2 regions of the Ruminococcus sp. 1001136sp1_2201st1_G3_2201SCRN_220225 genome follow, and region 1 is predicted to be linked to the other one. Evidence: riboswitches for the same ligand, from Rfam matches in the RefSeq annotation. Region 1 holds a riboswitch; the other holds the start of a gene.

What was found. Region 1 has a riboswitch for thiamine pyrophosphate ahead of AB5642_RS00250 (thiamine-binding protein). Riboswitches for the same ligand answer to the same signal wherever they lie in the genome.
Region 2: linked by a shared signal. The riboswitch ahead of thiD (bifunctional hydroxymethylpyrimidine kinase/phosphomethylpyrimidine kinase) and the one ahead of AB5642_RS00250 (thiamine-binding protein) in region 1 are both predicted to bind thiamine pyrophosphate.

Annotation. Positions count from the first base shown of each region.
Region 1 covers NZ_JBCOME010000001.1:36,255-55,235, reverse strand. The annotation lists gene AB5642_RS00305 (HAD family hydrolase) at 1-24, opposite strand, end outside; gene sfsA (DNA/RNA nuclease SfsA) at 334-1,026, shown strand; gene mutY (A/G-specific adenine glycosylase) at 1,023-2,063, shown strand; gene AB5642_RS00290 (glycosyltransferase family 2 protein) at 2,175-3,191, shown strand; gene AB5642_RS00285 (DUF6783 domain-containing protein) at 3,199-3,270, opposite strand; gene AB5642_RS00280 (phosphatase PAP2 family protein) at 3,346-4,035, opposite strand; gene AB5642_RS00275 (diacylglycerol kinase family protein) at 4,105-5,037, opposite strand; gene AB5642_RS00270 (DNA topoisomerase III) at 5,343-7,541, shown strand; gene AB5642_RS00265 (YkgJ family cysteine cluster protein) at 7,757-8,428, shown strand; gene AB5642_RS00260 (AAA family ATPase) at 8,880-10,364, shown strand; gene AB5642_RS00255 (NUDIX domain-containing protein) at 10,457-10,963, shown strand; TPP riboswitch at 11,168-11,274, shown strand; gene AB5642_RS00250 (thiamine-binding protein) at 11,420-11,716, shown strand; gene AB5642_RS00245 (ABC transporter permease) at 11,685-12,467, shown strand; gene AB5642_RS00240 (ABC transporter substrate-binding protein) at 12,460-13,467, shown strand; gene AB5642_RS00235 (ABC transporter ATP-binding protein) at 13,582-14,334, shown strand; gene AB5642_RS00230 (Na+/H+ antiporter NhaC family protein) at 14,512-15,837, shown strand; gene AB5642_RS00225 (DUF6783 domain-containing protein) at 15,932-16,066, opposite strand; gene AB5642_RS00220 (DUF6783 domain-containing protein) at 16,031-16,123, shown strand; gene AB5642_RS00215 (MFS transporter) at 16,225-17,577, shown strand; gene AB5642_RS00210 (alpha/beta hydrolase) at 17,732-18,730, shown strand; gene AB5642_RS00205 (helix-turn-helix transcriptional regulator) at 18,973-18,981, shown strand, end outside.
Region 2 covers NZ_JBCOME010000078.1:1,466-14,823, reverse strand. The annotation lists gene cytX (putative hydroxymethylpyrimidine transporter CytX) at 1-1,038, opposite strand, end outside; partial or broken gene thiD (bifunctional hydroxymethylpyrimidine kinase/phosphomethylpyrimidine kinase) at 1,184-1,972, opposite strand; TPP riboswitch at 2,175-2,280, opposite strand; gene AB5642_RS18190 (alpha-glucosidase) at 2,352-4,019, opposite strand; gene AB5642_RS18185 (alpha-glucosidase) at 4,166-5,839, opposite strand; gene AB5642_RS18180 (LacI family DNA-binding transcriptional regulator) at 6,203-7,216, shown strand; gene AB5642_RS18175 (6-phospho-beta-glucosidase) at 7,303-8,559, shown strand; gene AB5642_RS18170 (N-acetylglucosamine kinase) at 8,584-9,585, shown strand; gene AB5642_RS18165 (ABC transporter substrate-binding protein) at 9,582-10,886, shown strand; gene AB5642_RS18160 (carbohydrate ABC transporter permease) at 10,907-11,800, shown strand; gene AB5642_RS18155 (carbohydrate ABC transporter permease) at 11,797-12,648, shown strand; gene AB5642_RS18150 (glucosamine-6-phosphate deaminase) at 12,654-13,358, shown strand, end outside.

The sequences.
Region 1 (18,981 bases):
AATATCAAAAATAATACTGTCCATTTGAGGTTTTTAGTCCTTTCTGGTGTGCTTAAAATTCTTAAATTGCTTCTTTTCTCATTCTGTTTTGAAATCTGACGGTTTCTATTCTATATAGGAAAATCAAAAAAATCAATCTCCTAATATGGGATTTTTCAATTTTAACTGGCTTTTTGCCGATTTTATGTTATGATAGGAAAGGTGACTGTTGCTTTTGAACTATTGGTCAGTTTTATATTGCAGTGAAATAGTTACATTATTTCTTGAGACTGTCATTGAAGAAAGCCTTTTTCAGACACGTTTTGGGAGTCAGGCAGCAGCACGAGGTGAACTATGAAATACGAAAATATTACAGAAGGCCGTTTCCTGGATCGTCCGAACCGATTTATCGCACATGTGGAGATTGCGGGACAGACAGAGACGGTTCATGTAAAGAACACAGGCAGATGCAGGGAGCTTTTGATTCCTGGTGTTCAGGTTTTTCTGGAAAAGAGCAGTAATCCGGCAAGGAAAACAGCATACGATCTGGTCTGTGTAAATAAAGGCGGACGCCTGATCAATATGGATTCCCAGATTCCCAATAAAGCCGCCCTGGAATGGGTAAAGGCAGGACATCTTTTTCCGGAGGAAGTGCAGGTAACTCCTGAGAAAACTTATGGAAATTCCAGATTCGATCTGTATGCCTGTTCAGATAAGAGAAAGGCTTTTATTGAGGTCAAGGGTGTAACCCTGGAAGCAGACAATATTGCCCGTTTTCCAGATGCTCCTACTGCGAGGGGCGTGAAGCATCTGGAAGAGCTGATCCATTGCATGAGGGAAGGATATGAGGCTTATCTGCTTCTGGTGATCCAGATGAAGGGAATTACAAGATTTGAACCAAACTGGGATACGCACCGGGAATTTGGGGAAACCTTACAGAAAGCGAAAAAGGCAGGGGTGCATATTCTGGCCTATGACTGTCTGGTAGAGCCGGACGGGATGGAAATACAGAATCCAGTGCCTGTGTGTTTGGAGGAAACTAGATGACAGATGAGTTTATACAGCCTCTTCTTGCCTGGTATGATGAGAACAAAAGGATTTTGCCCTGGAGGGATAAGCACAACGCTTATTACACCTGGGTATCCGAGATCATGCTCCAGCAGACCCGCGTGGAAGCTGTAAAGCCCTATTTTGAAAGATTTATCAGGGAACTGCCGGATATCCCGGCCCTGGCAGTCTGTCCGGAGGAAAAGCTGTTAAAGCTGTGGGAAGGTCTTGGATACTATAGCCGTGTGCGGAACATGCAGCTGGCAGCCAGGGAAATGGTAGAAAAATATAATGGCAGACTTCCCGAAGACTTTTCCCTTCTTATCTCGTTAAAGGGGATAGGAAGTTACACTGCAGGAGCTATCGCTTCTATAGCGTATGGCATTCCGGTGCCAGCCGTAGATGGAAATGTTTTCCGTGTAGTCACCAGAATGACGGAAGATTCGGAAGACATTACCAGACCTGCATTTCGCAAAAAGACAGAAAGCGCATTGCAAGAAATTATCCCGAAAGACCGTCCAGGTGATTTTAACCAGGCAATGATGGAGCTTGGAGCAGTAGTGTGCGTCCCCAACGGACAGCCCAAATGCGACCTTTGTCCGGTGAGAGGCTTTTGCCAGGCGGGACTTCACGGCACTATGGAAAAGTTTCCGGTGAAAGCACCAAAGAAGCCAAGAGTGGTGGAAGAGCGAACCGTTCTGGTTATTCAGGATGGAAGCTGCACTGCGATCCGCAAGCGGCCGCCGAAAGGCCTCCTTGCCGGATTATACGAGCTTCCCAATACAGAAGGATACCTGAACCGTGAGGAAGCCCTGGAATACGTGAAAGAGCTTGGCGCAGAGCCCTTATATATAGAAGAACTGCCGGAGGCCAGGCATATTTTTTCCCACATTGAGTGGCGGATGAAAGCGTACCGGATCCGCGTGTCCTCCCTGGAGCAGACACATATCCCGGGAATTCTTTTTGCAGATAAAAAAGAATCAGAGAGAAACTACGCCATACCTTCTGCGTTTGGCGCTTATGAAAAATATATGTAACGGTTCTGCTGGCGTTTTTGAGAACATAACTCAAAGAAAAAAAGAAAAATACATCGCAAGGTGCGTAATTTTAAAATACAGAATCGTTACACTACATGAGGAGGAAAATAAATGAAATTACTGAGTATAGCAATTCCATGTTATAATTCTGAAGCTTATATGGAGAACTGCATCAAATCCCTTTTACCAGGCGGAGATGAAGTAGAGATCCTTGTAATTGACGATGGATCCAAGGACAGAACAGCCGAGATCGCAGATGAATACCAGGAGAAATATCCAGGCATTGTCCGCGCCATCCATCAGCCAAACCTTGGCCACGGCGGCGCTGTAAACACCGGCATCCACAATGCCCAGGGTCTCTATTTTAAGGTTGTAGACAGCGATGACTGGGTAAATGAAGAATCCTACAAAGAGATCCTGAAAACTCTGGAAGAGCTGGTAAAAGGCTCCAAAACAGTTGACCTTCTCATCAGTAACTTTGTATACGAGAAACAGGGTGCGACCCGCAAGAAGGTTATGCAGTACCGTCACTGCCTGCCAGTGAACCAGATTTTCACCTGGAATGAAGTAGGTCACATGCCAAAGGGAAAATATCTTCTCATGCACTCCATGATCTACCGCACCCAGCTTCTCCTTGAGTGCAACCTGACTCTGCCGGAGCATACCTTCTACGTAGATAATATTTTTGCCTTTGATCCGCTGCCGTATGTACAGAACATGTACTACCTGGATACCAATTTCTACCGTTACTTTATCGGCCGCGATGACCAGTCCGTAAACGAGACAGTTATGATCCGCAGAATTGACCAGCAGCTCCGCGTAAATAAACTGATGGTAAATTCCTACACCAGCTGCGGCAGCATGAATAAACGCACCAGAGCCTACATGATCAGTTATCTGGATATTATTACTACCATTTCCTCCATTATGCTGATCCGCTCCGGCACAAAGGAAGCTCTCGACAAGAAGAAGGAGCTTCTGGAATATATCCGCTCCACGAACCGTGCCCTCTACGGAAAACTTCGCCACAGCCTCATGGGTAACTTCATGAACCTTCCAGGCCGCGGCGGACGTAAGGTGTCTGTAGCTGCATACAAGCTTTGCCAGAAGTTCTACGGATTTAACTGATTAATGATCAGGGCGCTCTGGAGACTGTTTGAAAAATCATTCCTGCAATCTGTACGCCCCACTTTGCAGCATATTTTATCTATATTCGGTTGTCGCCGCTCGTATTTTTGTTAAAAAAAACGCGCCTTCCCATTTCTGGAAGTGCGCGTTTTGTTTAATAATGTTTCCTGCGATTATTCCGTCCAATTCTCTCTACTGCCATGCCACTTGCTTCTTCTCCTGCCTTCTGCGGATAGAAAAACAGATATCCAAACAGCGCCAGCGTAGCACCACAGCACACATCAATTACGGAATGCTGCTTCAGGAACATAGTAGACATGATAATAAGTAATGTAAGAACCAATGATCCATACCTTACCCCTTTGTGGTCTCTCAGCGCCTCACAATTGGTAAGTGACATATGAACTGCCAGAGAATTAAATACATGAATACTTGGCAGAACATTGGTCGGTGTATCCGTCCGATACAGCCATCTTACCATATCTGTAAACACGTTTTCCCTTGGAAACTCCGATGGTCTTAAGTGCAGTACATTTGGATATGCATAAGACACGATCAGGAAAACAGTCATACCCATCATCATATTGAAAATCAACTGATAATATTCTTTTTTATTCTTGTTCCTGAAGATAAAGTATAAAACTGTGAGAATCTGATACGGAAACCATAATAGATAGGGGACAATAAAATACTCACAAAATGGTATGTAATCATCAAAAACAGTGTCGATCACATGAAATCCCCATACCGGCCTGCACTCCAGATACTCAAAAAAAAGCATATAAACAATGGCATACGCAAGTATGATCAGACCATGCCTGTATTTTTTTATAAATTGTACCAAGTCTTTTTCACTCCTTTTCCAATCTGGGTTACCGGTCTTGTAATTCCGGATCCCCCAAATCGTGAGAGATTATACCACAGGTAAAATGATTTTTAAAGAGCTTTTTTCAATGGAAACTGTTAAATCTTCGCGAATTCCGCCAGATTCCCCGTCAATATGAATGGGAAGAGCGGACGCACTATGTACATGGATATCGCTGCAGGTGAGAATATGTATTCCCCTGATGCCCACATGCTTTCCGAAAAAAGCAGTAGGCAGGCAAAATAAAAGCTTTATCTTACGGATACCTTCCACAAGGATCACGTCCAGAAGCTGGTCGTCAGGCTGAGCATCCGGGCAGAACTTAAAACCGCCGCCTTCATATTTCTGATTCATAACCGCTGTAAAATATACGTGGTCATAGGAAAAAGTATTCTCTCCATCTAGGGTCACTGTCATTTTTCCTGGATTAATAAAAATCAGCTGCTTCAATGCAATGAAAAGATAAATCAGCTTTCCCAGCCCAAGACGATTGAATATCTTCTTTAAGGGCGTTGCCAGAACCTCCTGGCATACGCCGGCGTCATATCCGATTCCCGTGCTGATACCGAATCGGGACTTCTTATTATTGCGGAGCAGGTAAGGAACATCCATTTTGCTGATATGCTCTGCCTTTAGGATATATTCCAGTGATTCCATTGGATCAAAAGGGAGTCTCATGCTTCTGCAGAAATCATTGCCAGAGCCGGTTGGAATGTATCCGAAGACTACCCGGTCAAAATCGGTGATGCCGGTGAGCACCTCGTGAATGGTGCCGTCACCTCCCACTGCAATGATATATACAGGCTCAGATTCAGTGCCAAGAGCACAGGCATCAGAAGCAATCTCTGCGGCATGTCCGGAATATCTTGTAAGGCAGTACTGGAAATCAATTCCCCGAAGCATAAGCTGCTGATGAATTTCATTCCAGATGGAACGTCCCCTGCCAGAGCGGGAATTGGGATTAACAATAAAATAATACATAACTTCTCCTAGGTTTTTAGAACATGTTTGCAAAATCTCCCATAAATTGTGAAGCACATATCAGGGAAAGTATTTGGGGGCATGCTCTGAGACAAAGAACCTGAAGCCTTGCGATGTAGATTCTCTGTCTTTTATGGTTACATAATAGCATTGGTGGGATCGTTTTACAAATTAATTTTAACAAAATATTCTTAAAAATTTCTGAAGTGTGTTATAATGTAACTATTCCTTAACAATTATGGAGAGGATTTCACTGTTTGCTTAAGCAGACATCATCAAATACGAAAATAATCAGGAGTGTATACATGAAATCACTTGTAATTGCGGAAAAACCGTCCGTCGCCAGAGACATTGCCCGTGTTCTTGGCGCAAACCAGAAAAATGGTGGTATTCTCGAAGGCAAAAACTATGTAGTAACCTGGGCACTTGGACATCTTGTAACCCTGGCTGACCCGGAAGAATATGACAGAAAGTATGAAAAATGGGAAATGGCGACCTTGCCCATGCTCCCCAAGGAGATGAAGCTGGTAGTCATCCGCCAGACAGGCAGGCAATTTTCCGTAGTAAAGACTCAGCTTTTCCGAAAAGATATTGGAGAAATCATTATAGCCACAGATGCAGGACGGGAGGGGGAACTTGTTGCCCGCTGGATTCTGGAAAAAGCAGGCTGCCATAAGCCAATTAAGAGACTGTGGATTTCCTCAGTCACAGATAAAGCAATTAAAGAAGGCTTTGCCAATCTGAAAGACGGGCATGACTATGATAATCTTTACCGTGCAGCTGTTGCAAGGGCAGAAGCAGACTGGCTGGTGGGAATGAATGGTACCAGAGCTCTCACCTGTAAATACAACGCCCAGCTTTCCTGTGGCAGGGTGCAGACCCCCACCCTTGCCATGATCGCAAAGCGCGAAGAAGAAATCCGCAAATTTGTGCCAAAAGAATATTATGGTATTTCTCTGGAGACCCAGGATGTGAAATGGACCTGGAGAGATGAGAAAACAAAGAGCTTCCGTACTTTTTCTAGGGAAAGGGCAGAGCAGATCAAAGGCAGGCTGGAGAACGCTGCTCTTGAAATAACCAGTGTAGAGAAAAAAGCAAAAAAGACTATGGCCCCGGGCCTGTACGACCTGACAACTTTGCAGAGGGAAGCCAACCTGAAATATGGTTTTTCTGCAAAAGAGACCCTGAATATTATGCAGCGCCTTTACGAAAATCACAAAGTACTCACATATCCCAGAACCGATTCCCGATACATTGGAAAGGACATTGTTCCTACTATTAAGGAAAGACTGAAGGCCTGCGGAATCGGTCCGTACAGAAAGCTTGCTGGCGCACTTATGAATAAGCCTGTGCAGGTGAATGGAAGTTTTGTGGATGATAAGAGGGTCAGTGACCACCATGCGATCATTCCGACAGAACAGTTTGTTCAGCTGGACCACATGACAAATGAAGAACGGAAGATTTATGATATGGTTGTCCGTCGTTTCCTTGCAGTTCTTTATCCTGCAAGCCAGTATGAGCAGGTGACCATGGAGGCGAAAGCGGCAGGAGAAACTTTTGCAGCCAGCGGCAAAGTGATAAAGAGCATGGGCTGGAAGGAAGTTTACGAAGGCGGAGCAGATGATGATTTGGAAGATGAGGCGGATGATGAGAAAAAACTGAAAGACCAGCGTCTTCCGGAGATGAAAACCGGAACCAGACTAAAGATTTTGAAAACTTCCTTAAATACAGGAAAAACAAAACCGCCAGCAAGATTCACAGAGGCAACTCTTCTTGCAGCTATGGAAAATCCGGTGAAATTTATGGAGACAAGAGATAAAGAAGCGGTGAAAACCCTTGGAGAGACTGGGGGGCTTGGAACCGTTGCCACAAGAGCAGACATTATTGAGAAACTTTTCCATTCCTTTATGATGGAGAAAAAAGGCAATGAGATCCATATTACCTCAAAGGCAAAACAGCTTCTGGAGCTGGTGCCGGAAGACCTGAAAAAGCCTGAGCTCACAGCTGACTGGGAGATGAAGCTTTCCCAGATTGCAAAAGGCAGGATACGTCAGGGGGATTTTCTTCACCAAATCCGTGACTATACCTGTGAAATTGTAGATGAGATCAAAACCGGGGAGGGCACGTTCCGCCACGACAATCTTACAAATAAAGTATGTCCGCAGTGCGGCAAAAAACTTCTGGCTGTCAATGGAAAAAACAGCAAAATGCTGGTATGCCAGGACCGGGAGTGCGGCTACCGTGAAACGATTTCCCGCACTACCAATGCCCGTTGTCCAAAATGCCATAAACGTATGGAAATGTATGTGAAAGGTAAGGAAGAGACGTTTGTCTGCCAGTGCGGTTATAAAGAGAAGCTTTCCGCGTTCCAGGCAAGACGCCAGAAAGAGGGCGCAGGAGTAGGCAAGCGTGACGTGCAGAACTATCTGCGCAGGCAGCAGAAGGAGGCAAATGAGCCGGTGAATAATGCTTTTGCACAGGCATTGTCTGGAATTAAGCTGTAAATACAGAGGATAGATAATACGGAGATGCTGTTGATGGCAGCATGTTATATTACTGTTCACTGGCAATGTTCCGCGAGACGTTTTTTGTGAATATCGTTTACAGAAAAAACGGGAATCTCAGCGGGAAATCATGGGAATGCATGATTTCTGTGCATCGCGAAGTGAACCGTAACCTTGTTTGTCCACAAAAAAATAAAAGAAAGAGGAATTTGCATATGCGCCGAGAAGTATCTTTGGAAGAGATTTCCGACGGAAGACTTTATGAATTAAACGATATGGTAAAGGCAGACTGCCAGGATTGTGCAGGATGTCATGACTGCTGTGAGGGAATGGGGGATTCAGTTGTGCTGGATCCCATGGATGTGTACCGCCTGTGTACGAATCTGGGAAAAACACCGCAGGAACTGGTAAGCGCAGGGCTGATCCAGTTTGATGCCATGGATGGGAACATTCTGCCTCATCTTTGCATGAGTGGAAAAAACCAATGTTGTGTTTTCCTGAATGAACAGGGACGGTGCAGCATCCATGACTTCCGTCCTGGTTTCTGCAGACTTTTCCCATTGGGACGTTTCTATGAAAATGGAGGATTTAAGTATTTTCTGCAGATCCATGAATGTAAGAAGACAAGCCGGAGCAAGATCAAGGTAAAGAAATGGATCGACACTCCGGATCTTCGCCAGTATGAAAAGTTTGTAGCTGACTGGCATTATTTTTTGCTGGATGTGCAGGAGGTTCTTTATAATGCCACAGATGCCCAGCTGATCAAAAATCTGAATTTATATGTGGTGAATCGTTTTTATATGAAAACATATGAAGTGGGCAGAGATTTCTATGAGCAGTTTGAAGAAAGACTGACAGAAGGAAAGCAGCTGTTAAGTCTGGCATAATTGAATAGAAAAACTCCCGGAACACTTGAGCCTGTTTGAAAAATCTTACAGAAAGCTTTTTCAGACACGCTCTAGAGCGCCCGGGAGTCTTTTATTTTTAGATTGCAGTATTCCATTAGAAGCTTTGGGAGGGACTATGGTGTCTGCGCACTAAAAATCAGAAATATATATCAAATGTTAAGTGAAAATCAAATTGTTGAAAAGTAGTCCGTATAATAGAATACACGAATTTCTCCATTTTGGCAAGAGATTTTTTGTAAAAAACTAAGAAATGCCAAGATATATAAAAAATAAGATAGTTACTGGTCACAAAGTGAACAATAATACAAGACAATGCTGCATTATGAAACAGGCCAACTCATTCTGGACATTAGAGAAAAATGTTGTTATAGTAGATAAGAGAAATTAGAGAAATATATCCCTTTAAATACACAGGAAAGAGGAAAAAGCTATGCCAGTATTTGATTTCAGCGGTGCTTCTGCAAGTAAAGCGGAGGCAAAGTGTACTTACACAACATTTCACAGCAGCCATACGAAGCCTTCACCGGAGCAGCCGATCATGGTGCTTGACAATAAAGAGAGACAGTGGAAACATCATTCCTGCGGTGTGTTTACCAATCCGGTAAACCGTACTGCTTTTGATTTTAAGGAAGAAGACGGTAACCATACAGCAGATGTGGTGAAAATTGATTCCAGATTTACCAGTCTTTTGAAATGGCTGGGAGACAGCAGGATCAATGTACGTTTGTCTGGTACTAACAGGGAGGACGGATATGCGGTATACCGCATTCGCGAAACTGCTTTTGGCGGCGGCACAAAGCTTTCTGCAGAGGATGGCTTTCTGCAGTTTATGATTGAGAGACTTCTGGAGAGTAATGCACCTGCTGAGGCAGAAGAGGATGAGGAACAGGAGGAAAACGGTGATGAGATGAAGCTTACCAGCATTCAGAGTATTACCGATTTTATGACCTGCGCAGGCAAAACACTGCCGGATAATATCAGACTCTGGACCAGAAGAAATCTGGCAGTGGCAAGATCCAGTGAAGTTTCCCAGGAAGAGCGCCATCATGCACAGAGGGCTCTTTCTATTATGTTGAATATCCAGTGGAAGAACAATTATTTTGAAGCAATCGATCCTGTTGAGGCAAGGAGAATCCTGGATGAAGAGCTTTATGGAATGGAGCGTGTGAAACAACGTATTATCGAGACGATTATCCAGATCAACCGTACACATACCCTTCCGGCCTACGGACTTCTTCTGATCGGACCTGCCGGTACTGGCAAATCCCAGATAGCCTATGCAGTTGCAAGAATCCTGAAACTTCCGTGGACTACGCTGGACATGAGCTCAATTAACGACTCTAAGCAGCTTACCGGAAGCCCCCGTATTTACGCAAATGCAAAGCCCGGAATTATTATGGAGGCATTTTCCATGGCTGGTGCCTCTAATCTGGTATTTATTATTAACGAGCTTGATAAGGCAAATTCCGGCAAAGGAAATGGAAATCCGGCAGACGTACTTCTTACCCTTCTGGACAATCTTGGATTTACAGATAACTATATGGAGTGTATGATCCCAACTGGCGGTGTTTATCCAATTGCTACTGCAAATGACCGTGACCAGATCAGTGCACCGCTGATGTCCAGATTCGCAGTAATTGATATTCCGGATTATACAGCTGAGGAGAAGAAAGTAATCTTTTCCAGATTCTCTCTTCCGAAAGTTCTTAAGAGAATGCATATGGAAGAGAGTGAGTGCATTATCACAGAGGGGGCGCTGGAGGCAATCATCCAGCGTTATTCCAATACTTCAGGTATTCGTGATCTGGAGCAGGCAGCAGAGCACATTGCGGCAAATGCACTGTATCAGATCGAGGTCAACCATGTAGAGAAGGTAGAGTATACCAGAGAGATGGTGGAGGAACTTCTGAAATAGAAAAGATGAATTATTATATTCGATAACAATATTCGCAAAATAATCATAATATAAAAATATACAAGAGAAACATATAACAGGAGTGATAAAAATTGGAATTCTGGGACATCTATGATATTAACAAGAAACCTACAGGCCGCACCATGAAGCGAAACGACTGGTGCTTAAAAGACGGGGAATACCATCTCACCGTACTTGGAGTAGTGGCAAGACCAGATGGTACGTTTCTCATTACCAAACGTGTGATGACAAAAGCCTGGGCACCAGGCTGGTGGGAAGTTTCCGGCGGTGCAGCACAGGCAGGGGAATCTTCTTATGATGCTGTACTCCGCGAAGTGAAAGAGGAGACAGGCCTTGATGTAAGCGGTGCGCAGGGCGGCTATCTTTTTACTTACAAAAGAGAGAATCCAGGGGAGGGAGACAACTATTTCGTAGATGTTTACCGCTTTGTGATGGATGTGAAAGAAGAAGATCTACACCTTCAGGAAGAAGAGACAGACGGCCACATGTTTGCCACTCTGAATCAGATCAAGGAATTTGCAGCCCAGGGAAAATTCCTGCACTATGACAGTATTCAGGCTGCCTTTGAGAATCTGTAGATTTATTATATATTCTGCAGGAAATAACTGTGATATGCAGGGAGATTTTTTTTACGAATTCTGATGAAATGGGAATATTAATTAGAGCGTGCTGGTCAGACTGCGAGCAGTACAATTCTGTTAAGGGTATGTAAAATATAATTGAGATAAAAATAGTTTCTTGTAATTTGAAGAAAGGTGTATTATAATAAGCAACGAAATCTGAATAAAGACCAGGGGAGTTTCAATTGAGAAGCTGAGAGTAAGGTAGTCCTTAGACCCTTTTAACCTGTTGGATCATGCCAGTGTAGGAAGTGTTTAACGATGTAATTAGGAGCATTTGTCTGGATGGCAGGTGCTCTTTTTTCATACTGACTGACAGAGCCTGTTCAGTTCCGTCACAGTTTCAAGAATGGTTCTTATTCGATTTTTAACGCAAAGTCCTGTTTATGGGACAGAAAATAGGAGGAAAAGAAAATGAACGCAAGTGTAGCAATTCAGGTACTGCCAAATGTACAGGATGAAGAGGAAGTTATCCGCATTGTAGACGAGGTGATCGCCTACATCAGATCCACTGGTCTGAACTATTATGTAGGACCATTTGAGACCACCATTGAAGGTGATTACGACCAGCTGATGGATATTGTAAAAGAGTGTCAGCATGTAGCTGAGCGCGCAGGCTGCAAGGCTATGAGCGTATATGTTAAAATTGCATATAAACCAGAAGGGGATGTACTTACCATTGAAAAGAAAGTTACCAAACATCACCAGTAAGATACCTCCAATTGCAGCCATGGCCGTGATTCTGCTTGGCTGGGAAGTGGTAAGCATTTCGGGAATTGTTCCCTCCTACATGCTTCCATCTCCGGTAGCAGTGCTGACAGCCCTGTTTGGCGATCTGCCAACCATACTTTTCCATGCGAAATTCACTTTGCTGGAATCCTTTTACGGACTTCTCATTGGAATCGCGCTGGCATTTGTGTTTGCAACTATGATGGATCGGTTCCGTGTAATGGATCAGGCATTTTATCCGATCATGATCATTACGCAGACCATACCGACCATTGCCATTGCGCCAATTCTGGTGCTTTGGATGGGATTTGGAATGGCACCTAAGATCACTCTGGTTGTGATCACCACTTTTTTCCCAATTACAATCGGACTGCTGGATGGATATAAAAGTGTGGATCCGGATGCCATTCGTCTGATGAAGGCCATGGGAGCCAGCCGGGCACAGATTTTCCGCCATGTGAAATTTCCAGGTGCTTTGCCCCAGTTTTTTTCCGGGCTGAAAATATCTGCTTCCTATGCAGTTGTAGGAGCAGTTGTTTCTGAGTGGCTGGGTGGATTTAACGGACTTGGTGTTTATATGACCCGTGTAAAAAAAGCATATTCTTTTGATAAAATGTTTGCAGTCATTATCTTCATTGTGATCATCAGCCTTTTACTTCTTCTGGCAGTAAATATTGTCAGCCGGATCACAATGCCATGGCTGCAGGTAGAAAAGGAGAAAAATCATGAATAAGAATCTGAAAAAAGTAATCGCACCAGTTGCAGCGGCAGCTATGGTGCTTGCAGTTCCTACAGGTGTATACGCAGAAGATGGTGCACAGGAGAAAATCACATTCTGCCTGGACTGGACACCGAATACCAACCACACCGGACTTTATGTAGCACAGGCAAAAGGCTACTACGAAGAAGCTGGTCTTGATGTGGAAATCGTTCAGCCACCGGAAAATGGTGCAGCCCTTATGTGCGCAGCAGGTCAGGCTCAGTTTGCGATCGAGGCCCAGGATACCATGGCTGCTTCCCTTGCACTTGACGAGCCTCTTGGAATCACAGCAGTTGCAGGAATCATTCAGCACAACACCTCCGGAATCCTTTCCCGAAAAGGTGACGGAATTGATAAACCAGCCGGACTTACCGGAAAAACCTATTCCACATGGGATTCCCCAATCGAGCTTGCTGTGCTGGAAAATGTTGTAAACGGCGACGGCGGAGATTTCAGTCAGGTTACCCTGATCCCTAATGATATTACAGATGAGCCTGCAGCACTTGCTGCCAATCAGACGGATGCCATCTGGGTATTCCAGGGCTGGGGCGGAATCAATGCTGACGTAGAAGGTGTAGACTGCGACTATTTTGCATTCTCTGATATCAATCCTGTATTTGACTACTACACACCGGTTATCATTGCAAATAACGACTATCTTGCTGAGAATCCGGATCAGGCGAAAGCATTTATGGAAGCAACTGCAAAGGGATATGAGTTTGCAGCAGAGAATCCGGATGAGGCAGCACAGATCCTCATTGACGGCGATAATACAGGCTCTCTGAAGGATGCTGAAGAGCTTGTAAAGAAGAGTCAGGAATTCCTTTCCACAAAATACATTGACGATGCAGAAAGCTGGGGCGTAATTGATGCAGACAGATGGAATGCATTCTACAAATGGCTGTATGAGAACCAGCTTTGCGACAAGGATCTTACTGGAGTCGGATTTTCTAACGAGTATCTTCCACAGTAAGGAATGAAAGAGAAAGAAATTAACGCATAGAGCTATTCTGTCAGGCAAATTTACCCCAATTATTGCGGAAAATGGAACTGGTTATGGAAGTAGCGCTGTGTATAAGGAACGAATATGTCATCAGAACAAAATAAAGTAATTTTACGAGCAGAACATATTTCAAAAACATACGGTGAAAAAAAGGTTTTGGAGGACATTTCCATTCATCTGGAGCAGGGGGAGCTGGTTTCCCTTCTGGGAGTCAGCGGTTCCGGAAAGACCACATTGTTCAATGTTCTTTCCGGTATTATCCCGCCTGATGAAGGAAAGGTCTATCTGAAAGATCAGGATGTGACTTCCACTCCTGGAAGCATCAGCTACATGCTGCAGAAGGATCTTCTCCTTCCCCACAAGAAAATGATCGACAATGTAGCACTTCCCCTTGTACTGAAAGGCATGAAGAAAGCAGAAGCCAGGGAAAAGGCCAATCCGCTTTTTGCAGAATTTGGTCTGGAAGGCACCCAGTATCAGTATCCAAGCCAGCTGTCCGGCGGTATGCGACAGCGTGCGGCTTTGCTTCGAACTTATTTAAGTTCCAGCGGAGTTGCCCTTCTGGATGAGCCTTTCAGTGCCTTGGACACGCTGACCAAGGCCAGTGTGCATAAGTGGTATCTGGAGGTTATGCAGCATATTGATCTGTCCACCTTGTTTATCACCCATGATATTGACGAGGCCATTCTTTTGTCCGACAGGATTTACATCCTGAACGGAACTCCGGGAACCATCAAAGATGAGATCGTGATCCAGGAGAGAAAACCAAGGGCAGAGGATTTTGCATTGTCAGAAGAATTTTTGGAATATAAGAGACAGATTATTAGCAAGCTGTAGTTTTTCGGTTGATGAAAATAAAACTTCCCGGCAGGTTTCATACTACCTGAGTTTGAGCGCTCAGAAGCAGAAGCCTGCCGGGACTTTTTATGTAAAATATCCAGTTGACGTGCTATTGTGAAGCCGGCACAAAAATGGTACTATTAGTACTATAACGAAGAAGGAGAAAAATGTAGGATGAGGAAAAATGAAAAAAGAAATGGAAAAGCACTGCTTCCTATAGTAGTGTTTGTTGTTTTGTATCTGGGGCTTGGCATATTATTTGAGTATGGTCTGGATATCGAGATGGGATTTTATAAAATTCCCGTTGTCGTTATATTTCTGGTTGCATTACTTGTTGCCTGTATACAGAACCGCGAGCTTAAATTGGATGATAAGCTGGAAGTTATGGGGATGGGAATCAGTGATCCTAACATTATTACAATGATCATAATTTTTATGCTGTCAGGTATTTTTGTAGGTATAGTCGGAAGAACATCTGCAAACAGTGTTGCATATTTTATTTTGTCACTGGTTCCGCCTCAGTTTGCAGTTGTTGTGCTTTTTGTGGTCAGCTGTTTTGTTTCTCTTGCAATGGGTACCTCTGTAGGAACAATTACGCTGATCGTTCCAATTGGAGTTGCAGTAGCAAGAGTATCCGGATTTGCACTGCCGGTTTGTATTGGTTCCGTCATGAGCGGCGCCATGTTTGGAGATAATCTGTCATTTATATCAGACACAACCATTGCTGCATGTAATGGACAAGGCTGTGAAATGAAAGATAAATTTAAGGAGAATTTCTTTATTGCACTGCCAGCTGCTATTGCCAGCATTATTATTCTGCTGGTTTTGTCTGTTAAAAATTATAATGGTGGATTCATCGAAGAAAAATATGATTTAATACAGATCATTCCTTATATTCTGGTTCTTATAGGTGGAATCATCGGATTTAATGTATTTTTCGTGCTGATTACAGGTATTCTAAGTGGCTCAGTTATTATGATTGCAACAGGAATGATAGCACCCACAGACCTGATCGGAAATATGGGAACCGGTGCTGCCGGGATGTTTGAAACCAGTATGGTTGCGATTCTGGTAGCTGCAATCTGTGCCCTGATCAAGGAGTATGGTGGATTTTCCGCTTTATTATACTGGATAAAGAAAGTGTTTAAAGGAAAAAAAGGCGGGCTCCTGGGAATGGGACTGTTAGTTGGGCTAATGGATATTGCAACTGCCAATAATACAGTTGCGATCGTTATGGCGAACCCGATTGCAAAGGAAATGTCAAAGGATTACGGTATCAGCGCCAGAAAAGCTGCTTCTATCCTGGATACATTTTCCTGTATTTTTCAGGGGATTTTACCATACGGAGCGCAAATGCTGGTTGCTGTTTCTGCTGCAGCCAGTTTAGGAGAAGTGGTCAGCGCATTTGATATACTTCCAATGCTGCTGTATCCTTATATGCTGCTGCTTAGTTCACTTGCTTTTATATTTACCATGAAAGTTCCGGATGGCAGACAGTGAATGGAGAAGCCTAAGCCTGTGCTCACACATACCTATCTGCTCTGCAGAATTGAGGAAGCGTATGAGCTCTTTGAAAATAAGAGAGATGGCGTAATTAAAGTGGCTGTGGAATGCTGAATAAAATCCGCAATCTGCACGCCCACTTTGCGGTATATTCTACCCGAATTCGGTTGCTGCCCGCTATGGCGCCCTCATCCGGATAAAATCTTCCACAAATTGTGACGCACATCTTGCAGAAAGCCTTTTTCAAACACTTGCAAGTAAATTATTACCTATAAAACAGTAATAAATTCTGTGAAAATTGTGCAATAGTAATGATTCGTATATTGTGAAGCGGGCACAAAAATGATACTATCATTATATAAAGAAGCAGGAGGTAAGTACGTGATGAAGAAACTTACAACAGCAAAAATATGGCAGTTTGCAGCAGGTCAGTTTGGATGGGCAATGTTGTCCGGAATCATTTCAAACTGGCTTGTGTATTTTTATCAGCCAGATGAAACCGCCATCAGCCAGGGGCAGAACGTATTTATTCCACAGGGACTGGTGGTGCTTGGCATTTTCACTATTATCGGAGGAATCACAGCCTTCGGGAGAATTTTTGATGCTTTTACAGATCCTATGATCGCGTCCTGGTCGGACCGGTGTACAGCCAAAGATGGACGGCGAATTCCATTCCTGAAATGGGCGTCCTTGCCTCTGGCACTTTCCACAGTGCTGGTGTTCTGGTCCCCGATTAATGAGAAAAGCTGGCTCAATGCAGCGTTTTTGCTGGTGATGGTTCTGGCCTATTACCTTTCCATTACAGCTTATTGCACACCGTATAATGCCTTGATTCCGGAGCTGGGACATACTCAGCAGGAGCGGCTTAACATTTCTACGGTGATTTCCTTTACATTCATTGCAGGAACTGCAGTTGCATACCTGGCACCAACTATCTGGGGTGCATTTATCCCGGCATTTGGACGTGTTGGCGCCATCCGTGTCACCTTCACGCTGATGGCAGTGGTGGCATTTATCTGCATGCTGATACCGGTATTTTGCATTCGGGAAAAGGATTACGTGGACACAGTTCCAGCAAAAGAGTCTGCTTTTCGCTCCCTGACTGCTACGTTTAAGAATGGAGAATTTTGTAAATTTGTGGGCTCCGATATTTTTTACTGGATCGCCCTTACCATGTTTCAGACAGGTCTGCCTTTCTTTGTGACCAGCCTTCTGAAGCTGCCGGAGACGATGACAACCCTGTATTTTGTGGGGATGACAGCATTGTCTTTGGTATTTTACATTCCGGTAAATAAGCTTACCCCGAAACTGGGTAAGAAAAAGATGATTCTATTTGCATTTGCTGTATTCAGTTTGGCTTATTTCTATACAGGATTTATGGGAAAAATGAGCTTTATTCCGGAAACCGTACAGGGATTGATCCTGACGGTGGTGGCAGCGCTGCCGATGGCGATTTTCGGAATTTTGCCCCAGGCGGTTGTGGCAGATATCGCCCAGAGTGATTCCATCACATCCGGAAGCAACAGGGAAGGAATGTTTTATGCGGCAAGAACCTTTGCATTCAAACTGGGCCAGAGTCTTTCCATGCTGATCTTTACTGCTGTTTCTACGATTGGAGCAGGAGAGGGAACTGGTTATAGAATCGCAGCCTTTGGCGCAGCGGTGTTTTGTATGGTGGGCGGAATTATTCTGGTGTTTTATAATGAGAAGAAGATTAATGGGATTATTGGGGGATAGTAATAAAGTATTAAGCCCTTCGTAAATTGTAACACACATGTCGCAGCACGCCTTTTTCAAAGATACTTTTGAATAAGTTGTGTTATCAGGAATGTGTGAATCGTGATGATTGTTTTTTATGATTTTATAAGCTGCTTGTAAGAGGAGTTTTGGAATGAAAATAATACAGGAAAACGAATATTTAGATACTATGAAAAATGAGGTGGAACCTTATTTAAAGGCTCATTGCCGAGAGGGGTACATTCCAGGAGCAGAAGACATTTACCATGAGAAAAATGGAATTATAGGAAAAATCCATGTGAAACGTTATCTGGCAGATGATCCAAAAGGGGTGGTTGTAATCAGCCACGGCTTCACAGAAGGTGCGCCAAAATATGAGGAGATGATTTACTATTTTTTACAGGCTGGCTATCACGTATACATGCCAGAACATATGGGACACGGCCAAAGCTACCGCCTGACAGCAGATCCTTCATTGGTACATATTGATATCTGGAAGCGGTATGTAAGGGATTTTTTGAAAGTATGCCACGAAATCAAAAGGGCATACCCGAAGCTGCCCGTGAACCTTTTGGCCCACTCCATGGGCGGTGCAATCGGCGTAATCGCCGCAGCCTGGGAACCCACTCTTTTTCATAAAGTGATATTAAGCTCGCCTATGATCAAACCGCTCACCGGAGGTGTGCCCTGGCCGTTGACCGTACTGATCGCCAATGCAGAATGCCTTTTGGGAAAGGAAGAGTCCTATGTCTTAGGCCAGAAACCCTACGACGGAACCGATACCTTCCAAACCAGCGCTGGCACCTCCGAATCTAAATTTGCAAGGTACAACGACCTGAGAAAAGAAAAACAGTTTCTCCAGACCTGTGCACCATCCTATGGCTGGCTGAAAGCAGCCATAAAAATGAGCTGGTATTTAAGATACCACGGCTGGAAGAAACTCCGGTCTCCTCTGCTCATTTTCCAGGCCGAAAAAGACGATTTCATATCCGTCCGCGCACTTCAGAAATTCGCAGCGAAAATCAGAAAGCGCGGTGCAGCTCCCTGTGAATATTTCTACATGCCCGGGACGAAGCATGAGATATATTGTGGCGGGGATGAGACGATGGAAGTATATTGGGATAAAATAGAAAAGTTTTTGGAAGAAAAATAAGTTTGGCGTTGCCTATAAACGAAAATTAGTCTCCTTAATCAAATATAAAAAATCTGGTTGAGGAGAAAGTTTTGCTTATAAAGTAAATAAAAATTGACAAAACAGCGTGCTTTTGTTAATTTTTATGAACATAAAAAATCAATAATTATAAGAAAGAAGTTTATCAGCGTAGGAAACTCTACTTTGCGTAGGTACTCAAAAAGTCAAATTTGTTATAGAATCTGCACATGGAGGTAGATATTATGAACCAA
Region 2 (13,358 bases), on a different contig from region 1:
CGCATTTGTTATGTCAACCGATTCGCCCAGACTGTCAGCACGTTTCAGCAGGAAGAAGTCTGCAATCTGAATGGCGATCATCGGTGCAAATACAGAACCGATGAGGTACAGGAAATCGGTAATGTTGTCCATTGGATACACAGTTGCAGCAATTGTTCCGATGATGGTTACGGCAATTGCGGCATATTTTCCATTAATTTTGGAAAATACAGATTCAGATGAAATTCCGGCGGAGTAAGCATCCAGGAATGTGGTGGTAACAGTGGAAAATACAATGATCAGAAGGCCTGCAATTCCCAGTCCGGCTTTCACCATAATCTGAGCAATGTCGGATTCACCGGTATAAATCGCTGCACCCATACCGATTACATACATCCAGCAGCTTACAAGACCGTAAACAATAGAGCTTACAGCAGTTGCTTTCACTGGCTCCTTCGCCTCGCGGGTATAATCACTGATCAGCGGCAGCCAGGACAGTGGCATTGCAACAGAAAGCTCAACCGCAGCACCAAAGGACATGGCTTCCTCGCCAATGGCAAGTGCAGTCCCGCCATCAAAGAAGATGAGCTTGCAGAGTACCAGTGTAAGGATAAAAAGTGCTGCCATAGCGATGGTGTTGATTTTTCCAAGGTTTGTGATGCCGATAAAAATCCACAGTACGATCAGTGCACCGATTACCAGACACCATACCCAGCTTCCGGTATGTAACACACCGTTTGCGGCCAGAGCTCCGTCGTAGATCATAATAGCAGTCCAGCCAACCAGCTGAAGTACATTCAGGAAGGAGAAGAAAATCCCGCCCTTTTCCCCAAAGCTCATTTTTACAGTTTCCATTGCACTGCGGCGTGTTTTTCCGCCAATTACTCCGGCGAGGAAAAGCAGGGTACAGCCAATAATATGTCCGATGATAATGGCAAGAAGACCTTTTCCAAAGCCAAGTGAGGCAAAATAGGTTCCAGTGAGGATTTCCGCCAGGGAAACACCAGCGCCAAACCAGATCAGGCCGTTTTCAAAAATGGAAGTACGTTTTTCGGTCATGTTATTTCGCCTCCTTATCTGGTGTCGGTTTTACGGTTGAGAGTTCAGATTCTGCAGTGACAGAGGCTGCTTGTTTTGCTGACACGCCTGATTCCCCATTTGTGAAGACAGAGGCTTCTGCCGTAATCTCGTCATGTGACAGTGTGAATTCATTTTTTATTGCAAATCCGTGATCCATAGGACCACTGCCTTTTCCAAGATCCAGCATAGCAGCAAGTGCTCCGGAAATATATTTCTTTGCCCTCTCCACGGAAGTATCCAGGTCAAATCCCTTTGCCAGATTAGAAGCAATGGCACTGGATAAGGTACATCCTGTTCCGTGAGTGTTTGGATTGTTGATCCGCTTTCCCTGGAACCATTTGTAATCGCCTTTGCGCCACAGAAGGTCATTGGCGTCATTTAGCTGATGACCACCCTTGCAAAGCACTGCACAGCTGTATTTCTCTCCGATGGCAGCAGCGGCTTTGATCATATCCTCGGCAGTTTCTATTTTCATTCCGGACAGAACCTCTGCCTCCGGAATATTCGGTGTCAGGACTGTGGCCATTGGAAGAAGCTGACTTTTAAGGGCTTCAATGGCTTCATCATTGATCAGCTTGGCTCCGCTTGTGGCGACCATAACCGGGTCTACTACAATGTTCTTTGCTTCATACTGGCGAAGCTTTGTCGCAATGGTTTCAATCAAAGCGCTGGAAGATACCATTCCAATCTTCACTGCATCCGGATAAATATCTGTAAAAATATTATCCAGCTGGTCTGCCAGAAATTCTGGCGTTGCTTCCATAATACCTGTTACACCGGTAGTATTCTGTGCGGTAAGTGCGGTAATCGCACTCATGGCATATACTCCATTGCTGATCATTGTCTTGATATCAGCCTGGATACCGGCGCCTCCGCTGGAGTCACTTCCAGCGATTGTTAATGCTGTTCTCATAATTTTCTTCCTTTCTCTTGGCCTTGTTTGAAGCAGTTTCCACGAGTTATGAGTTATAACGTGAAAAAATCTTTTTACAAACCGGCACTGTTGTTATGTATGCATTAATTTTATATAGCGTCCGAAAGTGGTGCCCCCAGCCGAACGCTGCATTGCTGCCATATGAAAAAAGAGACACCCCAATGAGGTGTCTCCGAAAAAAATCAAACCCATGATGACTTCCTACGGCGGCATTATCCGCATCAGGTAATAGGGTCGAAATTCACAATTTCCTCTCAGCCTGTGTACAAGCTCCCCTGTTCTTTTGTTATTATAGTAATAATGGGAAAAATTGTCAATAAGGTGTTGGAATACAATAAATACCAAGCGTGAAAATCGTTTACGCTAACTCCACAACCAGCACCTGATATCCATGCAGCTTAACTGAATTTCCATCCAGAACCATATCCGGGTAGTTATTGATCAGCACCTTTTTGCATTCTGATGGAAGTGTAATTTCCTGCTCATCCCACTGATAATTGCCAACCACAAGCAAAGTTTTATCTCCTTTACGGTAGTATGCCATTAAATTATGCCGATCTTCCATAAAGGGCTCCAGAGCACCATACACAACGGTTTCTTTATATTCCGGATCCTTGCGAAGAGCGATCAGTTTCTTATAGAAATTAAGTACGGAATTTGGATCAATCGTCTCTTTTTCCACATTAATTGCGGTATAATTGGAATTTACCCGAAGCCACGGTGTACCAGCTGTAAATCCGGCATTTTCCTCACCAGTCCACTGCATGGGGGTACGGGCATTGTCACGGCTGCGGCGGGCAACAGCTTTCAAAGCTGCTTCCGGGGTAAGTCCGGCGTCAAGTGCAACTTTATATTCATCCAGAGTTGAAATATCATCTACCTCGTCAATAGATTTGAACGGGATATTTTCCATGCCAAGCTCCTGTCCCTGATAAATAAAGGGAAGTCCACGAAGCATGAAATTCAATGCTGCCAGCATTTTTTTGCTTGTGTCACAGCAATCACCTTCTGGAATATAGTGACTGACACCGCGAGGCTCGTCATGATTCTCGATAATATTGGAAACGAATCCGAAATCCCCCATTTTGGCCTGTGTCTCAAAACAGCAGCGCTTGTAGTCGTCAGGTGTGATTTCTTTGCAATCGTACCAGCCTTTTTCAGAACCTCCGAAAATGGTTTCGTTAAAGTCGAACATAGAAGAAAAATAACCATTGTTTCCAATAAAATCCGGGAGCTCTTCGTCTTTTGCGTTGAAAACCTCACCTACGGAAAAAGCATCGTGAGGCTTGAAGGTGCGGTCACGCATTTCTCCAAGAAATTCTCCGATTCCGGTAGCTTCCTCCAGCATTTTATTAATGCTGCAGAGTCCGTCCTCACGATCAGGCTCATAATCATGCATAGGAAGAGCTTTTTTGATATTAATGATAGCATCAATGCGGAAACCGCCAAGACCCTTGTCCAGCCACCAGTTAATATTTTTATATACTTCCTCACGGAGCTCTGGATTTTCCCAGTTCAGGTCGGGCTGCTTTTTATGAAAAACATGAAGGTACTGTTTGTTGGTGCCAGGCAGATCCTCCCATACCGAACCTCCGAAATAGGAGCGCCAGTTAGTAGGAAGCTTACCATCTTCTTTGTCTCTTAAATAGAAGAAACGGCCGTATTTTCCATCCGGATCTTTACAGGCTTTTTTAAACCATTCGTGCTCATCAGAGCAGTGGTTTACAACCAGATCCATGACAATATACATGTCCCGCTTCTTTGCTTCTGCGATAAGGCGGTCCATATCCTCCATAGTTCCGAATCGCGGGTCAATGTCGTAATAATCGGAAATATCGTATCCCTGGTCGGCAAGAGGGGAGCGATAGCAGGGGGAAAGCCAGACAATGTCAACCCCCAGCTCCTTTAAATAATCCAGTTTCTCAATAATTCCCGGCAGATCGCCGATTCCATCACCGTTTGTGTCATAAAAGCTTTTCGGATAAATCTGATAGGCTACTTTATCCTGCCACCATTTTTTTTCCATAATAAATGATTCCTCCTTGTATAATAAGCTGCGGAGCATATTTGACAATGCACAGCAGTTATGAAATATTTGAAAAGAGTAACTGTTCAGTATGTTCACAAAAACACCTTGCGGAATGAAGCCTTCTGAACAGTTACTGAAAAGAATTAAAGCTCTATATGTAATACATATGCCTCATAGGGACGAAGCTTATTACCAATGGTATTGTCTGGATAATTGGAAATCAGACAGCTTCCGTCTTTATACATTTCCGGAATGGGGTAGTCTAGTTCCTTGCTGGTAAAGTTGCATACAATCAGCAGCTTCTCATTATCCAGAGCTCTGGTGTAGGCGTATACATCAGGATTTGTACCGTCCAGAAGCTCATATTTTCCGTAAACAATGATCTCGTGCTGTTTACGGAGCTGAATCAGTTTCTGGTAATAATGGAAAACAGAATCCGGTCTCTGGAGCTGCTCTCTGGCATTGATCTCCGTATAATTTGGATTTACTTTTATCCATGGTGTACCGGTGGAGAAGCCTGCATTGGTGCTGTCATCCCACTGCATTGGAGTTCGGGAATTGTCACGGCTTTTTTTGCGAAGAGAAGTAAGCATCTCCTCGGAAGTCATCAGCTTCTTTACTTCCACCATTTCGTGGTAGCCGTTAATGCTGTCCAGATCACGGAATTCAGAAAGATCCTGAAAGGGCATATTTGTCATAGCCAGTTCTTCGCCCTGGTAAACATAAGGGGTACCTTGCATCATGTGAAGGCAGGTGGCAAGCATTTTTGCGGAAATTTCACGGTATTCTCTGTCATTTCCCCAGCGGGAAACCATTCGAGGCTGATCATGGTTACACCAAAACAGACTGTTCCACGCTTTGCCTTCAAGTCCAACCTGCCATTTGGTCATGATTTCTTTTAATTTTACAAGGTTCAGAGGCTTCAGTCCCCATTTATTGTTCGTGTCAGCATCAAGAGTTACGTGCTCGAACTGGAATGCCATGTTCAGTTCCTTTTCATCACTGCTTGCGTATTTCTTAGCCTCCTCCAAAGTGCCACCAGTGCATTCACCAACTGTGAGAAGATCGTATTTGGACAATACCTTACGCCGCATTTCCTGGAGAAATTCGTGAACCCTTGGACCATTGGCACATACATTAAAACTACTGTAGCCAGTAAGCTCCGGTTCTCCATCCTTGAATTCCTGGTCTTTGGAAATCAGACTGATCACATCCATGCGGAAGCCGTCTACGCCTTTGTCTAGCCACCATTTCATCATGTCATAAACTGCATTTCTTACGTTTTCATTTTCCCAGTTCAGATCTGGTTGTTTCTTTGAGAAAAAGTGAAGATAATACTGGCCGGTCTGTTCATCAAACTGCCATGCAGAACCTCCGAAGCAGGAACCCCAGTTATTGGGCGCTTTTCCATCAGCAGGATCCCGCCAGATATAGTAGTCGCGGTAAGGATTGGTTCTGTCTTTACGGCTTTCCACAAACCAGGCATGCTCATCAGAAGTATGATTAACGACCAGATCCATTACCAGTCTGATTCCAGCTTCATGACAAAGCATCAGCAGCTGCTGAAAATCATCCATGGTTCCAAATTCATCCATGATTCTGCGATAGTCGCTGATGTCATAGCCATTATCGTCGTTTGGGGACTGATAAATGGGAGATAACCAGACTACATTTACGCCCAACTCTTTCAAATAGGGAATTTTTTCAATAATTCCTTTTAAATCTCCAATTCCGTCCCCGTTGCTGTCCATGAAACTTCGTGGATAAATCTGATAAACCACAGCTTCCTTCCACCATTTTTTTTCCGTGCTATTCATTTATGTCTCCTTATATATAATGATTATCTTTGAACTAAGTACATTATACATACATGAAAAGAAAAATACTTCCCTTAATTTGATTAAAAATTACGAAATTCTGACCAGAACGTGTCCCTTAAATTCAAACGAGTTTAAAATTATAGAAATATATATAAAATCCAACAAACATATAATGTGTTACGATACACAAGAAAATATAGTATATAATGCACAATAAATATATTGCAAAATATAATAACATAAACAAATAAACAAAAAATATCAAATAATCAGTTGACATCTTGCAAATACTGGAATATACTATGTTTAACGTTAAACAAAACAAATATTACATATATTACATTCGAGAGGTCAGAATATATGGTATCTATAACCGATGTAGCAAAAAAAGCCGGGTGCTCAGCTACACTTGTATCCAGAGTCGTAAATAATCAATATGGAGTCAGCGAGAAATCCCGCCAGAAGATACAGGCAGCGATTGATGAACTTGGGTACACACCCAATGGACTTGCCAGATCGCTGGTCTTGAAGACAACTAACACCATTGGTGTTGTAGTAGATACTTTATGTGATGCGTATTTTTTTGATTTAATCCAGGCTATTGAAGAAGAAGTGGGAAAGCTTGGCTATGATGTTCTGTTTTGTAGTGCTGGGAACAGTACTGAGAAGAAGAGCAGTTATATAAACTTTTTCATGCAGGAAAGGGTTGATGGAATCCTAATTTACGGAAGTGCCTTAGATGATAAGAAATTGATCACTAAGCTTGCCAGATCACATTTTCCATTTGCACTGATTGAGAATGATATGGGTTCCCTGAATGTAAATAATATTTTGCTAAATAATCAATATGGTTCCGAAGTGGCTGTGGACTATCTTTTCCAATGCGGATGCAGGAATATCGCCCATGTTGCCGGTGATGAGAACCGACAGGCTGCGCGAAGAAGGCAGAAAGGTTATCTGAGTGCCATGAAAAAACACGGTGCTTCCAATATTATGATACTTCAGTCTGGATGGTCCGAAGAAGAGGGTTACAATACTCTTAAGGAATTTCTTTCTACCTGTCGAAAGGCAGATCTTCCAGATGCATTTTTTTTCAGTTCCGACCAGACGGCCTACGGGGGTATGAGAGCTCTTTTAGAAGCTGGAATTCGGATTCCGGATGATGTGATGCTGATTGGATTTGACGATGATCAGCCGCGAAACCACAATTTTTCTTATGTTCCCCTGACAACTGTCAGACAGCCTCTTAGCGATATGGGAAAAGCAGCTGTAGATATTCTGATTTCAGATATTAAAGAGAAGAAAGAAATAAAAGAAAAGAAAATGTTTTATCCCAATCTGGTTATTCGTCAGACAACCAGAAAAGAAAATTAATAACCAGAACGAAAATAAATTGTCAGGTTACACTGATAATTTATTTTTAGATAAAATGTGTAACGTTAAACAAAAAGGAGGACACTATGAAATTTACAATTGTAGGAGCTGGAAGTTCATACACACCAGAACTGCTAGATGAGATGATTGTTCGCAGAGAAAGTTTACCGATTGATGAGCTGGTATTATATGATATCGATTCACACCGACTTGAGGTGATGGAAGGATTTTGCAAGCGCTACTCTGCAAAGAGAGACTTTCCAATCAAGATAAGAAGTACTACAGATATTGATGATGCCTTATATGGAGCAGCTTTTGTAGATACTCAGATCCGTGTAGGAGGTAACAAACAGCGTGTTAAGGATGAAAAAATCCCTCTCAAATATGGTCTGATCGGACAGGAAACAACAGGTGCTGGTGGAATGATGAAAGCGTTCAGAACCATTCCGGTCATGCTTGATGTTGCAAGACATATGGAGAAATCATCTCCAGATGGATGGCTGATCAATTATACCAATCCGGCAGGGCTTGTGACAGAAGCTGTAAAACGTTACACAAACGCAAACATCGCAGGATTTTGTTCTGGCGGTATTTTCCCGAAAATGTGGGCAAAAAGAAGCATGGGAATCGACTACAACCGTGTACAGTACGATTATGTAGGACTGAATCACCTGAACTTTATCAGTCACATCACTATTGACGGAAGACCGGTCACAGAAAAAGAATTTGAGACTCTGGCAGAGACAAATGATGATGTGGGAGCAGATATCCAGAAGCTTCTTGGCTGTCTGACCAGCCCGTATTTACAGTATTACTATAAGACAGGTCAGAGAGTTGAAGAACTGAAAGCAAAGAGCCAGACAAGAGGCGAATACGTACAGGATCTTGAGAAAATTGTATTTGCAGGCTATGCAGATGAGAACAATGCAGATATTCCGAAGGAACTCTATAAGAGAGGCGGCGGTGGTTATTCAGAAGTTGCCATGAACTTTGTAAATGCTGTTTACAACAATGTAGATACTGAGATGGTTGTAAATGTTCAGAATAAGGGTGCTGTACCATTCCTTCCGGATGATGGAGTTGTTGAGATAAATTGCCTGGTAAACAAACGCGGTATGGCTCCAATTCATAAATCTTATATTCCTGCACCGTGTTGGGGATTGATCAGCGAGGTTAAGAATTATGAGATGCTTGCAGTGGAAGCTGCTGTTGAAGGTAATGTAACAAAGATGAAACAGGCACTGCTGGCACATCCGTTAGTAAGAGAATACTCTGTTGTTGAGAAGCTTGTTCCGGACCTGTTAAAGGGTAGCAAGGAATTTTTACCTCAGTTTTTTAAATAAACAGAACATAAAGCGAGGATTTGTATGAAATACTTTATGGGAATAGACCAAGGGGGCAGTAAAACTGCTGCAATAGTAGGAGATGAATACGGACATATCCTTGGAATGGGAAAAAGCTTTGGCGCTGTTCATTCTGTTAACGGAATGGAAATGGCGATGGAAGCAGCAAAGGAAGCGTTTGATGAAGCTCTGGATCAGGCTGGACTTGCATATGAGGATATCAGCGGATTATATGGCGGAATGAGCGGAATCGACTGGGCCTATGAAAAAGAACTTGTCCAGAATGCTATGTATGACCATTTTAAGATTTCACACATCTCTATCGTGAATGATTGTCTTATTGCAATGAGAGCAGCAACAGCCAGCGACAAATGTGGAATTATCTGTGCCGGATCCGGTGTGAACTGTGCAGTCAGAAATGGTAGCAGGGAAATCATTTTTGGATATTATATTCCGGATTCTGTTCAAGGCGGAGCATCTATTGGAGCGGCTGCTGTACAAAAGGTGTTTGATGCGCAGGCGGGGGTGGGGACACCAACTGTACTAAAGGATTATTTATGTGAGTTGTTTCATGCAGACTCTGTAGATGAACTTCTGCAAATGCGAGTGGATCACAGAATTGGTTCATCGGATTATCTGGGACTCCCCAAAGTGGTTGAGAAGGTTGCTATGGAGGGAGATCAGGTTGCTACGGAGGTTTACGCAGACTTTGCCCGGGGAATTGTTCCATATATTCTTTCTGGAATGAGACAGTTGGATATCCTGGATGAGAAGGTAGATATTGTTTTATCTGGAAGTATTTTCAAATGTAAGGTACCGGCCCTTCGGGAAACTGTTGAATCTGAATTGAAAAAGGAAGCAGTAAATATAAATATCATAGACTCCGTATATGAGCCTATTGTGGGAGCCTATCTTATGGGTCTGGACGATCATTACGAAGAAGTACCGTCCGAAGTATATGCAGAAATAGAAAAAGAAAAAAATAAATATAATATTTTACGTAATGTAAAGGAGGACAACACATGAGAGGTAAGAAAATGTTAAGCGTACTGTTGGTGGGAGCTATGGCAGCATCCATGGCAGTAAGTGTAAGCGCGGCAGATGATGTCCAGCTTACAGATGAAGAGATTACCTTAAAATTCTGGGACATCTGGCCGGAGGGACAACCAATGGCCCCGCTTGTACAGGATTATATTGCTCAGTACGAAGAGGAACATCCAAACATTCATATCGAAGAGATTGCAACACAGGAGGTTGATTATCAGACAACTAAACTTAGAGTAGCAGCAGCTGACAGCTCACAGGGAGATGTATTCTTCTGCTGGGGTGGAGGATATGCAAAAACTTATGTAGATGCAGGCGTTGTACTTCCGTTAGATGAGTATTACGAGAAATATGGAGTAAATGATGAGTTGCTTCAAGGGGCAACAACCTATTGTACATATAATGATCAGACTTATGGTTTACCGCTGAAACAGTGGGCTGGTGTTCTTTTCTGCAACAAGAGGATTTTCGACGAAAATAACCTGGAAATCCCGACTACTTATGATGAGATGATCGAATGCATCAAAGTATTCAGAGAAAACGGTGTTACCCCAATGGTTCTCGGCGCGAAAGACGGTTGGCACATTGGAATGATCCAAAATATGCTGGCAGTTCGTACCGCTGGCGCTGATTATATGAATTCTGCACTTGCTGGTGACGCTACACTGGATACTCCTGAAATCGTAGAGTCTGCAAGACTTCTTGCGGAAATGAACGAAGCTGGTGCATTCCCGGAGGGTACACTTGGAATTTCTTCTGATGAAGCAGAGGAACTGTTCTACAGTGGCATGGTTCCAATGTTTTTCGCCGGAAGCTGGGCAGCACAGAGTGTTGACAGTCCAGACAATGCATGCTCACAGGACGAGATTGTAGTTACAACTTTCCCATCAGTTGAAAATGGAAAAGGTGATACAACTCAGTATTCTGGTGGTGTTATTGATTTCTTTATGATAAACAACGCAACTGAGCATCCGGATGAAGCATTTGATTTCGCATATGGAATGACAAAATACATGTCAAAAGAAGCGTATATCCTTGGCGATTCCCTTCCTTGTTGGACAGATCTTGATACAGGTGATGCTGATATCAGTCCATCTCTTGCCAAAGTTCAAGAACTGATTCAGGATTCTACCGGATATGTACTTGCGTGGGACACATTCCTCACAGGCTCTGCAATTGATGCATCCTATAACTTACTTCAGGGGGTTATTGAAGGGAGTATAACACCTGAAGATTTTGCTTCCCAGATTGAGCAGGCGAAAGAGGAAGCATTAGCAGAATAACAGAAAGGTAAAGGTTTAATATGGAAAAAGCATTGCGCAGTAAAAAAGCCATATGTTTCTTCATCTTGCCAGGTTTGATTCTTTTTCTCCTGATTGTAGCCATTCCGATCATTCAGTCGGCTGATTACAGTTTGCTGAAATGGAACGGAATCTCTGAAGGAACATTTGTAGGATTGGATAATTACATAGAAATGTTCAAGGATCCGGTTTTCCTTCTTTCTTTAAAAAATTCGTTATTATTAGCGGCTGCTTCCGTTTTAATTCAGATGCCAATTTCTATGTTGCTGGCTCTGGTATTGGTGAATGGAGTAAAGGGAGAAAACTTTTTCCGCAATGCTTTTTTCATACCGGTTATTATATCCAGTACAGTAATTGCAAACTTGTGGATGAAAATTTATCATCCATCCTATGGATTATTGAATGTGTTTTTTGAATGGCTTGGCCATCCAGAATGGAAACAGAATTGGCTGGGGTCTTCCGCAACAGTTCTGGTAGCTTGTTTTATTCCAATGATTTGGAAAGATATTGGTTACAATATGTTGCTGTTTTATTCCGCGGCAAAATCCATTTCATCAGACATTATTGAGGCTGCAAAGATTGATGGAGCTTCTAAACTTCAGATTTCTACGAAAATTATTATGCCGATTATTATTCCGATGATTGAGGCAGTAACAATTTTTTGTATCGTTGGTTCCTTGAAGTCTTTTGATATGATTTTTATTTTAACTGGCGGAGGACCAATGCATGCGTCCAGTGTACTGTCTTTGATGATGTATAATGAGATTTTTTCCAGCAACCATTACGGATACGCAAGTGCGGTTGCAATCGCAATTATTATCATATGTCTTTTGTTTACATTTGGAGTACAGTTTATATTCAAAAAAATCATGGGGAAATATAGGAGCGATTCATGAAAATAGAGGAAGAGGGCAAACAAAGAAAAAAATTGACACCTGTAAAGGTAGTTATGTATAGCGGCCTGATTTTCTGGACGATAATCCAGTTATTCCCCCTGTATTGGCTGTTCACGTTCTCATTGAAGAGCAATGCTGAGATTTTTGGAGGGAATATCATCGGACTTCCGAAGGAATGGCATTGGGAGCATTATGCTACAGTATTCGGACAGGCACATATTTATAAGTATCTGATAAACAGTTTATTGGTTGCAGCTGTAACCATTGTAGCCACTGCAATATTAGCGTCTATGGCAAGCTATGCTCTGGTCAGACTGAAATGGAAACTTAGCTCAGTGGTTTACATTCTGTTCCTTCTGGGAATGATGTTGTCACTTCAGGCAGTACTTCTGCCACTGTACCGGAACTTAAAGACAATAAGAGACACCTTGTGGTCTCTGATCGTTCCGTATGTGGCATTTAACCTGCCAATGGCAATCCTGCTGATCAGCGGAAGCCTGAAAACCATTCCTAAAGAAATGGAAGAGGCTGCGTTTATTGATGGAGCAAGTCTGTATAAGATTTTTTTTAAGATCATCCTCCCGTTACTTAAGCCGATCATCTCGACTGTGGCAATCCTGAACTTTTTGGATTCCTGGAATGAGTTGATGCTGGCACAGACATTCATCAACAGTGACCAGTGGATGACCATCACAGTAGGTGTAAACAATATGGTTGGCAGGTATTCTACCAAATGGGGGCTTATTGGAGCTGGTCTGACAATTGCAACAATTCCTACACTTTTGCTGTATGCATTCCTGAGCAACAATATTCAGGAGAGTCTGGCAGCAGGTGCTGTAAAGGGGTAAGACCTATGGAAAAGATGTATTGCAAATGTCCGCACATTCTTTGCAGTGTGCATGGAAATTGCAGAAAATGTATTGAAAAAAATATTGAAGAAAAGAGTGTGTGTTATTGTATGGAGCATAATGCAGAACTGCTAGGAGCAAAATTGCCTGGAAAATTTCCAGTCACAGAGATTTATGACAGTGAAAAAGATATGTCTCGGCGTTGTGCGGAGCTGGTGAAGGAGACTCTGGAAAAGAAACCAGATGCACTTCTTTGTTTTCCCGCTGGAATGACAGTTGTGAAAACCTGTGAAATCTTGAAGGAGATGCAGGATAAAGGAGAGATTGATTTTTCAAAAGCGAAATTCGTTTCCCTGGATGAGTGGCTGGACCTGGAAGATGAGTCTGAAAACTGTACTCATTTTTTGCACAAACATTTGTACGGACCTCTTGGAATCAAGGAAGAGCAGATGACATTGTTTGATGTTCATGCGACAGATCTGGAAGCAGAATGTAAAAGAATTGATCAGTTTATCTTTGACAACGGACATATTGATCTGATGCTTCTTGGTATGGGAATGAACGGCCATCTTGGCTTAAATGAGCCAGGAGATAACTTTGAAGATTATGCAAAAGTTGTTCAGCTTTCTGAAACGACTATGCAGGTAGGACAGAAATACTTTTCTGACGGCATGAAATTGACAAGAGGAATCACACTTGGCATTCATCAT